2 regions of the Streptomyces sp. NPDC015032 genome follow, and region 1 is predicted to be linked to the other one. Evidence: riboswitches for the same ligand, from Rfam matches in the RefSeq annotation. Region 1 holds a riboswitch; the other holds the start of a gene.
The links. A riboswitch is a leader RNA that binds a small molecule or an ion and turns the genes downstream of it on or off. The one in region 1 is predicted to bind S-adenosylmethionine.
Positions count from the first base shown of each region.

Region 2: another riboswitch for S-adenosylmethionine. It lies ahead of ACF08M_RS04690 (aminotransferase class V-fold PLP-dependent enzyme); the one in region 1 lies ahead of thrC (threonine synthase).

Region 1 is NZ_JBIBVN010000043.1:45,251-50,066, forward strand. It holds gene ACF08M_RS35610 (MoaD/ThiS family protein) at 61-339, opposite strand; gene thrC (threonine synthase) at 369-1,688, opposite strand; SAM riboswitch class I at 1,706-1,832, opposite strand; gene ACF08M_RS35620 (glucosyl-3-phosphoglycerate synthase) at 1,986-2,930, shown strand; gene ACF08M_RS35625 (trehalose-6-phosphate synthase) at 2,975-4,366, shown strand; gene otsB (trehalose-phosphatase) at 4,371-4,816, opposite strand, start outside.
Region 2 is NZ_JBIBVN010000002.1:396,917-401,732, reverse strand. It holds gene trpD (anthranilate phosphoribosyltransferase) at 1-993, shown strand, start outside; SAM riboswitch class IV at 1,102-1,219, shown strand; gene ACF08M_RS04690 (aminotransferase class V-fold PLP-dependent enzyme) at 1,395-2,771, shown strand; gene ACF08M_RS04685 (Lrp/AsnC family transcriptional regulator) at 2,853-3,134, opposite strand; gene ACF08M_RS04680 (rhomboid family intramembrane serine protease) at 3,131-3,883, opposite strand; gene ACF08M_RS04675 (hypothetical protein) at 4,045-4,287, shown strand; gene ACF08M_RS04670 (NYN domain-containing protein) at 4,325-4,816, shown strand, end outside.

The DNA.
Region 1 (4,816 bases):
CCCCTCCGCTTCTCTCGCGGAGGGGGCAATTCCGATAACGCCATGAAAACGGACAGGGGGTCAGCAGCCGCCCGCGACCGCCGGGATGATCGAGATGCCGGCGCCGTCCGGCGTCGCCGTCTCCAGACCGCCCTCGAAGCGCACGTCGTCGTCGTTGACGTACACGTTCACGAAGCGGCGCAGCTTGCCCTGGTCGTCCAGGACGCGGGCGGCGATGCCCGGGTGGTTCTCCTCCAGGGACGCGATGACCTGGGAGAGGGTCGAACCCTCCGCCGGGACCTCGGCCTGGCCGCCCGTGTAGGTGCGGAGGATGGTGGGGATGCGGACCTTGACGCTCATGGTGGGTGCCTCTCTTCGGTCTCGGGTGGTCAGCCGGCGGCGAGTCCGGCGGCGCGGAACGCGTCCAGGCTCGGGCGGATCGTCGCGGTCGCCTGCGAGGTGGCGGCCACCGCGTCCAGGGTCTTGAGGCCGTCACCGGTGTTGAGGACGACGGTGGTCAGCGCCGGGTCGAGCAGACCGGCCTCGATGAGCTTCTTCGTCACGCCGACCGTCACCCCGCCGGCCGTCTCCGCGAAGATGCCCTCGGTGCGTGCCAGCAGCTTGATCGCGTCGACGACCTGCTCGTCGTCGACGTCCTCGACCGCGCCACCGGTGCGGCGGGCGATGTCCAGGACGTACGGGCCGTCGGCCGGGTTGCCGATCGCCAGGGACTTGGCGATGGTGTTCGGCTTCTGGGGCCGTACGACGTCGAGTCCGGCCTTGAAGGCGGTGGAGACCGGGGAGCAGCCCTCGGCCTGGGCACCGAAGATCTTGTAGGGCTTGTCCTCGACCAGGCCGAGCCTGATCAGCTCCTGGAGGCCCTTGTCGATCTTCGTGAGCTGCGAGCCGGACGCGATCGGGATGACGATCTGGTCGGGCAGCCGCCAGCCGAGCTGCTCGCAGATCTCGTACGCCAGGGTCTTGGAGCCCTCGCCGTAGTAGGGGCGCAGGTTGACGTTGACGAAGCCCCAGCCCTCGCCGAGCGGGTCGCCGATGAGCTCCGAGCAGAAGCGGTTGACGTCGTCGTAGTTGCCCTCGATGCCGACCAGCTCACCGCCGTACACCGCAGCCATGACGACCTTGCCCTGTTCCAGGTCGTGCGGGATGAACACGCAGGAGCGGAAACCGGCGCGGGCGGCGGCGGCGCCCACCGCGCCGGCGAGGTTGCCGGTGGAAGAGCAGGAGAGGGTGGTGAAACCGAAGGCGCGGGCGGCCTCGACGGCGATGGCGACGACACGGTCCTTGAAGGAGTGCGTCGGGTTGCCGGAGTCGTCCTTGACGTACAGACCGCCGGTGACGCCCAGCTCGCGGGCGAGGTTGTCGGCCTTGACCAGCTTGGTGAAGCCGGGGTTGATGTTGGGCTTGTCCGCGACATCGGCGGGGACCGGCAGCAGCGGTGCGTAACGCCAGATGTTGTCGGGTCCGGCCTCGATGCGCTTCTTCAGCTCTTCGGGGGAGCCGCTCGGCAGGTCGTACGCCACTTCGAGCGGCCCGAAACAGGACGCACAGGCGAAAATGGGACCGAGTTCGAAACGCTCGCCGCACTCGCGGCAGGAAAGCGCCGCGGCGGGCCCGAGGTCGACGGTGCCGGTCCCGGCGTCAGCGTCGATGGAAGAATTGGTGCTTACTGCAACAGTCTGCGCAGCCATGGAGGCGAGGCCCTTTCTCCTCATCTTCCTCGCGGCGCGTTTCGCCGCGAGACGGAATTGGCACCTTCCCCACGTGACCTCGCGGTCGGCAGGAGGGTTGCCGGGACTTCAACGGGCCGTTCCCTCAGTCCCTCTGGATGAGCGCTGTGGCACCGGATCGGGGATCCGGGCATTTATTGGCGGACTGACCCCGACATGCGATGGCCATCCGCGTTGTTCAAGACTGTAACCGAAGCAGCGGACTGTTGAGATAGCCGTCCGAACCGCGAGATGGATCACATACAGGGAGTACCGACCGTGCTGGAAGAGGTCGAACGCTGGCTGGCCAGGCGTTCCTGGTCGGCCGCCGACCGCCCGCTGGACCGGCTCCTGGCCGCCAAGGAACAGGGCCGCGGCAGCGTGAGTGTGGTGCTGCCCGCGCTCGACGAGGAGGCGACGGTCGGCGAGATCGTCGCGACGATCCGGCGCGAGCTGATGGAGAAGGTCCAGCTGGTCGACGAACTCGTGGTGATCGATTCCGGTTCGACGGACGCCACCGCGAAGGTGGCCCGGGAGGCCGGTGCGCGGGTGGTCCACCGGGACGACATACTCCCCCGGATACCCGCCGTGCCCGGCAAGGGCGAGGTGCTGTGGCGGTCGCTCCTGGTGACCGGCGGTGACATCGTCTGCTTCGTCGACGCCGACCTGAAGGACTTCTCGGCCGGCTTCGTCTCCGGCATCGTGGGCCCGCTGCTGACCGATCCGGATGTGCGGTTCGTCAAGGCGATGTACGACCGGCCGCTCGGTGACACCGCGGGACAGGGCGGCCGCGTCACCGAATTGGTGGCCCGTCCGCTGCTCAATCTGCACTGGCCGCAGCTGGCCGGCTTCGTCCAGCCGCTGGGCGGCGAGTACGCCGTACGCCGCTCCCTGCTCGAACAGCTGCCCTTCCCCGTCGGCTACGGCGTGGAGCTGGGTCTCCTGGTCGACGCGCTGCACACGGTGGGCCTGGACGCGCTGGCCCAGGTCGACGTGGGGGTGCGCAAGCACCGCCACCAGGACGGGCAGGCGCTCGGCCGGATGGCGGCGGCGATCTACCGGACCGCCCAGCTCCGGCTGTCCCGCGGACACCTGGTGCGGCCTTCGCTCACCCAGTTCGAGCGGGGCGAGCACGGCTTCGTGCCGCGCACCCATGCGGTGGACACCGAGGAGCGGCCTCCGATGCGCGAGATCGAGGAGTACGTTTCACGCCGCGCGGCCTGACTTCGCACGTTTGGGCGGTTCGTGATCGGGCTAGATTCCGCAACATGGTCTCCGAGCACGAAGCCCAGCCCGCCGCCCAGGTCCTCGTCGCGTCCAACCGCGGTCCGGTGTCGTACACCCTGGGCACCGACGGATCGCTCGGCGCGAAGCGGGGCGGCGGCGGGCTCGTCTCCGGGCTGAGCGCCGTCCAGGACAAGCTCTGGGTGTGCGCCGCGCTCGGTGACGGGGACCGGGAGGCGGTCCGGCGTGGGGTCGGTGAGCCGGGTGTACGGATGCTCGACATCGACGCCGCCGTGCACGCGGACGCGTACAACGGGATCGCGAACTCGGTGCTCTGGTTCGTCCACCACATGCTGTACCAGACCCCGCTGGAGCCGGTCTTCGACGCGGAGTTCCGGCGGCAGTGGGCGTCGTTCGAGACGTACAACCGGGCCTTCGCCGAGGCGCTCGCCGAGGAGGCGGGCCCCGGCGCGGCGGTGCTGGTGCAGGACTACCACCTGGCGCTGGTGCCCGGCATGCTCCGCGGCCTCCGCCCCGACCTGCGGATCGGCCATTTCACGCACACCCCGTGGGCACCCGTCGACTACTTCCGCCTGCTCCCCGACGACATCGCCGAGCAGCTGCTGCACGGCATGCTGGGCGCGGACCGGGCGGCGTTCCTGACCCGGCGCTGGGCGGACGCCTTCATCGGCTGCTGCACGGAGATCCTGGGCGGCACCGGGCGGACCAGGGTCGGGGTGCACGGGCTCGGCGCGGACGCGGACTTCCTGCGCCGGCGCGCGCACGAGGCGGACGTGGACGAGCGGATGGCGGCGCTGCGCGAGCAGGTCGGCCCCGGGCGGCGGACGATCGTACGAGTGGACCGGACGGAACTGTCCAAGAACATCGTGCGCGGACTGCTCGCCTACCGCGCGCTCCTCGACGAGCGGCCCGAATGGCGCGAGCGCGTCGTCCACGTCGCCTTCGCCTACCCCTCGCGGCAGGACCTGCCGGTGTACCGCGCCTACACGGCCGAGGTGCGGCAGGTCGCCGACGACATCAATGCCGTGTACGGCACGGCGGGCTGGACACCGGTCGTGCTGCACGTCAAGGACGACTTCGCCCGCTCGCTCGCCGCGTACCGGCTGGCCGATGTGGCGCTCGTCAACCCGATCCGCGACGGCATGAACCTGGTCGCCAAGGAGATCCCGGTCGTCTCCGACCACGGTTGCGCGCTGGTGCTGTCGCGGGAGGCGGGGGCGTACGAGGAGCTGGGCAGCGACGCGGTCGTGGTGAACCCGTACGACGTGTCCGCGACGGCCGCGGCGCTGCACGAGGCCCTGACCATGGCGGACGACGAACGGGCCGCGCGCACCGAGCGGCTGGCCGCGGCGGCGGTGGCGCTGCCGCCGCAGCAGTGGTTCCTCGATCAGCTGGACGCGCTGCGGCGGGAGTGAGCCGTCAGATCCGCTCGGCCAGCGCTGCCAGGAAGCCGACGACGGCCCCCGGGCCGTCGAGCAGCAGATCCGCGCGTTCGGCCAGTTCGGGCACTTCCGCGCTGCCGCTGCACACCAGCAGGCCCGGGATGCCGTCGGGGCCCTCGGTGCGGAGCTTCTCCACGGCGGCGTACGCGGCGAGGTCGCCCAGGTCGTCGCCCGCGTAGAGGACGGACTCGGCGTCCGTCTCCCGTACGTACCGCGCGAGCGCCACGCCCTTGTCCATGCCCGGCGGGCGCAACTCCAGGACCAGGCGGCCCGGTTCGACGATCAGTCCGTGCCGGGCGGCGAGCTCGCCGAGGGGTTCGCGCAGGGCCTCGAACGCGGCCGGCGGGTCGGTGGCCCGGCGGGTGTGGACGGCGAGCGCCTGGCCCTTCTCCTCGACCCAGGTGCCACGCCATGAACCGAACC
Region 2 (4,816 bases), on a different contig from region 1:
CTGCGCGGCGAGGACCTGAGCGCGGACGACACCGCGTGGGCGATGGACCGCATCATGAGCGGTGAGGCGACCGATGTGCAGATCGCCGGTTTCGCGGTGGCCCTGCGTGCCAAGGGCGAGACGGTCGACGAGGTGTCGGGCCTGGTGCGCGCGATGTACGAGCACGCCCACACGATCCACGTACCCGGTCGCACGGTCGACATCGTCGGCACCGGCGGCGACCTCGCCAAGACGGTCAACATCTCCACGATGTCGGCGATCGTCATCGCGGGTACCGGCGCCAAGGTCGTCAAGCACGGCAACCGCGCCTCCTCCTCGGCGAGCGGCTCCTCCGACGTGCTGGAGAAGCTCGGCGTCAATCTGGAGCTCAGCGCGCAGCGGGTCGTCGAGGTCGCCGAGGCGGCGGGCATCACCTTCTGTTTCGCGGTGAAGTTCCACCCCGCCCTGCGGTACGCCGCCAGAGCCCGCAAGGAGCTCGGCGCCCCGACGACGTTCAACATCCTCGGGCCGCTCACCAACCCGGCCAGGGTCCGCTCCCAGGCGATCGGCGTCGCCGACCTGCGGATGGCCCCCATCGTCGCCGGCGTCCTCGCCGAGCGCGGCAATTCGGCGCTGGTCTTCCGCGGCGACGACGGCCTGGACGAGCTGGCGACGACCGCGACCTCGCGGGTCTGGGTGGTCCGGGACGGATCGGTGCGCGAGGAGGTCTTCGACCCGCGCGACGTCGGTCTGGAGCTGGTGCCGGCGCAGGCGCTGCGCGGCGCCGACGCCTCGTACAACGCGGATGTGGCCCGCCGGGTGCTGGCCGGCGAGCACGGGCCCGTACGGGAGGCCGTGCTGCTCAACTCCGCGGCGGCGCTGGTGGCTCTGAACCCGATGGACGGCACGCTGAACGAGCAGCTCGCCGCCGGGATCGCCAAGGCCGCCGAGTCCATCGACTCGGGGGCGGCCCGGCGGGCGCTGGAGCGCTGGGTGGCGGTCAGCAACGCCTGAGAGCCTGTCACCCGACAGGCTCTGAGCGGACGGAATGTGACGCAGGGCGCGGTCCGGATCCTGGACCGCGCCTTGCGCGTCGACGTACGTATGGCAAGATGCTGGGCAGGTCATGAGTGACAGCGACTACGGCCCCGGCCCGCTGTCCGGCAACCCTCCGTCCGTGGCGGGGTGCCCCGGGTGAAGACCAGGCCGTAGGCAGCGAGGTCTGCGGCAAGCGCGGGCCCCTCGGCATCTGTGAATGCCAGCCCCCGGGGTCCTGGTCCCTAGGGAGTCTCTTGTGAGCAAGCGAATGCGATAGGGCTTCCCGGCCCTCCTCCGCACACCCTTTTTCTCTCTCCGCTGTGCTGCCGTGCATCCGTCGGCGCACGCGATTCGCCTGCCTGATACGGGAGTTCGCCATGTCTGTCTTCACCGCTGCCGCCGACCAGTCGCTTTGTGCCCCTCTGCCGGTTCTGGGCGAGAACGTCATGGTTCCGCTGGTCACGGGTGGTGAGGTCGCGTACGCCGCTCTCGACTACGCCGCCAGCGCCCCTGCCCTGCAACGCGTCTGGGACGACGTCGCCGCGTACGCCCCGTACTACGGCAGTGTCCACCGCGGGGCCGGTTACCTCTCGCAGCTCTCCACGGACCTCTTCGAGAACAGCCGAGCGACCGTCGCGGAGTTCCTCGGCTGCCGCGCCGACGACCAGGTGATCTTCACCCGCTCGACCACCGACTCCCTCAACCTGCTGGCCGCCGTCGTCCCCGCCGACTGCCAGGTCTTCGTGTACGAGACCGAGCACCACGCCTCGCTGCTCCCGTGGCGCGACGCCCGGGTGACCTACCTGAACGCCCCGCGTACCCCGGCGCAGGCCGTCGAGACGCTGGAGCGCGCGCTCGCCGACCGTGAGCCCTACGGCCCCGCGCTGGTCTGCGTCACCGGCGCCTCCAACGTCACCGGCGAGCTGTGGCCGGTGAAGGAGCTGGCCGCCGCCGCGCACGCGCACGGTGCCCGGATCGTGCTGGACGCCGCCCAGCTCGCCCCGCACCACCCCGTCGACATCGCGGAGCTGGACGTCGACTGGGTCGCCTTCTCCGGGCACAAGCTGTACGCGCCGTTCGGCTCGGGGGTGCTCGCGGGCCGGGCCGACTGGCTGCAGGAGGCCGAGCCGTACCTGGCCGGCGGCGGCGCCTCGCGCACGGTCGCGCGCCGCACCGACGGCGGCGTGGACGTCGAGTGGCACTCCACCGCCGCCCGCCACGAGGCCGGTTCGCCCAATGTCATCGGCGTGTACTCCATCGCCTCCGCCTGCAAGGCGCTCACCGAGGCGGGCTTCGGCACTCTGGTCGCCCGGGAGCAGCACCTCGTCACCGCCGTCCGGGCCGGTCTCGCCGATGTCCCCGAGGTCAAGGTGCTCTCGCTGTTCGGTGACGACGCCCCGCGGGTCGGCGTCATCTCCTTCGTCGTGGAGGGCTGGAACAGCTCGCACTTCGCCGCCGCGCTCTCCGCCGAGTACGGCATCGGGGTCCGCGACGGACTGTTCTGCGCCCACCCGCTGGTCCGCACCCTGCTGGGCAGCGACCCGCAGGAGGCCGGCGAGTGCGGCGCGCCGGAGGCCGTGCCGGGGGAGCTCTCGCTCAACGCGATCCGCGTGAGCTTCGGAGCCGGTACGCCGGACGAGCACATCGAGCGCTTCGTCCGCGCGGTCAAGGAGCTGGTGAGCAAGGGCGCCCGGTGGAAGTACCGCACCGAGGGCGGCCGCTGCGTCCCGGACCGGGGTACGACACAGCTCTGACGGCCACGTGACACCTCGGCGGGGGAGGAGCGGTCGAGCCCCGTCCCTCACCGGGGTGTCACGCCGCGGTGAGCGGCGTACCTACGCGTCGAGGCCGATGGCGAAGGCGGCCTCCAGGTCATGCTGCGAGTACGTACGGAAGGCCACATGCGTGTCGGTGGCCTCGACGCCGGGGATCTTGCTGATCCGGCCGGGGATGACGTCCGCCAGGTCGTCGTGCTTGGCCACCCGGACCATGGCGATCAGGTCGTACGTACCGGTGACCGAGAAGACCTCGCTGACGCTGTCCAGCGCGGCGATGGCCTCGGCGATCTCGGGAATCCGGTCCACGCTGGTTTTGATGAGCACGATCGCGGTGATCACGGCTGGCTTTCTCCCTCGGTGGCCGTGGCTGGTGACTTCACTCTATCCGTACGCCGATAGCGTCCCCAGGCGTAGAGGAAGCCGAGGGCGAAGCCGACCACATGGGCCAGATAGGCCACCCCCGGCCCTCCGCTGCCCGCGCCCTGGACCGCCAGCCACTGCAGGACGAACCAGAAGATCAGCACAATCCAGGCGGGGAAACGCAGCGGCAGGAAGAAGAGGAACGGGAACAGACTGGTGACCCGGGCCCTGGGGAACAGGTAGAGGAACGCCCCGAGCACCGCCGAGATCGCCCCCGACGCGCCGACGAGGGTCTGGTCGGACGCGGCGTGCGCGGCGGCGTAGGCGACCAGGGCGAGATAGCCGCAGGCGACGTAGAAGAAGGTGAACTCGGCACGCCCCATGAACTCCTCGGCCATCGCCCCGAACACGTACAGGAAGAGCATGTTGCCGAGCAGATGCAGCCAGCTGCCGTGCACGAAGAGGGCGGTGAGAGGGGTGAGCAGGGCGTGTGCGGAGCCTGCCCACAGCTCGCTCGGGATCACGCCCCAGCGTTCGAAGTACCCGGCCTGGGCGGCGAGCAGGGCGTCGGCGGTGCCGGAGGGCGGGTTGAGCCCGGAGAGCGGGCTGATCAGGAACACCAGACAGCACAAGGCGATCAGGGCATGGGTCACCGATGGTCCGCCCGAGGTGACCATCCGTAGGAGCCCCCTGGTCAACCTGCCGGCCGCAGCACGCCGATCGATCATGAACAGAGCATGACGCAAGCGGAGGGAACGGGACAGAGCGCCTCGCCGTGTCGGGGGGACGCACCGAGGCCGTAGGGTTACGGCAGGACATCCGCAGTTCGACGGCGCACCGCGAGATCCTTGAAGCAGGCAGCACGAGGCTCGACGAAAGAGGACGCACGATGACGACGGTTCCCCAGCCGACCGACGGGACCCGCTGGCGCTGCACGCTCTGCGGAAACCTCACGCGTTTCGACGTGACACGCTCCTCCAAGGTCGTCGAGTACGTCCATCTCGACCTGGCCGGGGAGTCCACCGTCGAGGAACGCGAGGTGGTCAGTGAGACCATCGAGTCGGTGCGGTGCCGTTGGTGCAACGCGGTGGATCAGATCGAACTGGTGGCCAGGCCGGGTGCCGACTCCTGAGGGAGCCGCCCGGACAGACAATATGGGGTGACGGATGGTGGAGCAGCCCGCTAGCGGCGCAGAGTCGGCCGAGGCGGCCGGCGACGCCGTCGAGGCGCTCGACCGCCCGCTGCCCGAAGCCGTGCGACGACGGGTCGTCGCACTGGTCTCGGACGCGTTCGGCGGCCTCACGCTCACCGAACTCCCGGCCCAGCTGAGGCAGTACGCCCGTTTCACTCCGACCCGGCGCGCCAAGTTCGCCGGGAACGCGATGGCGGCCGCCCTGGAGGGCGACGCCCTGTTCCGGCAGCGCATCGGTGAACTGCTCAGGGAAGGGCAGCCGGAGCTGGCCGCCGCGCTGGAGGCCGGTTCGCCGCCCGCCGCCGCCGACCCCGTCGACGTGGCCGCGGCCGCCTATGTGCTGCGCCCGGCCGGCTGGGTGAAGCTGGTCGCGGCAGCCGGTGAGGAGGCCCAGCGGGCCGACGCCGAGCGTGCCGACGAGGAGAGCCGCCGCGAACTGGAGCGGCTGCGCGAGGAGCTCGCCCACTCC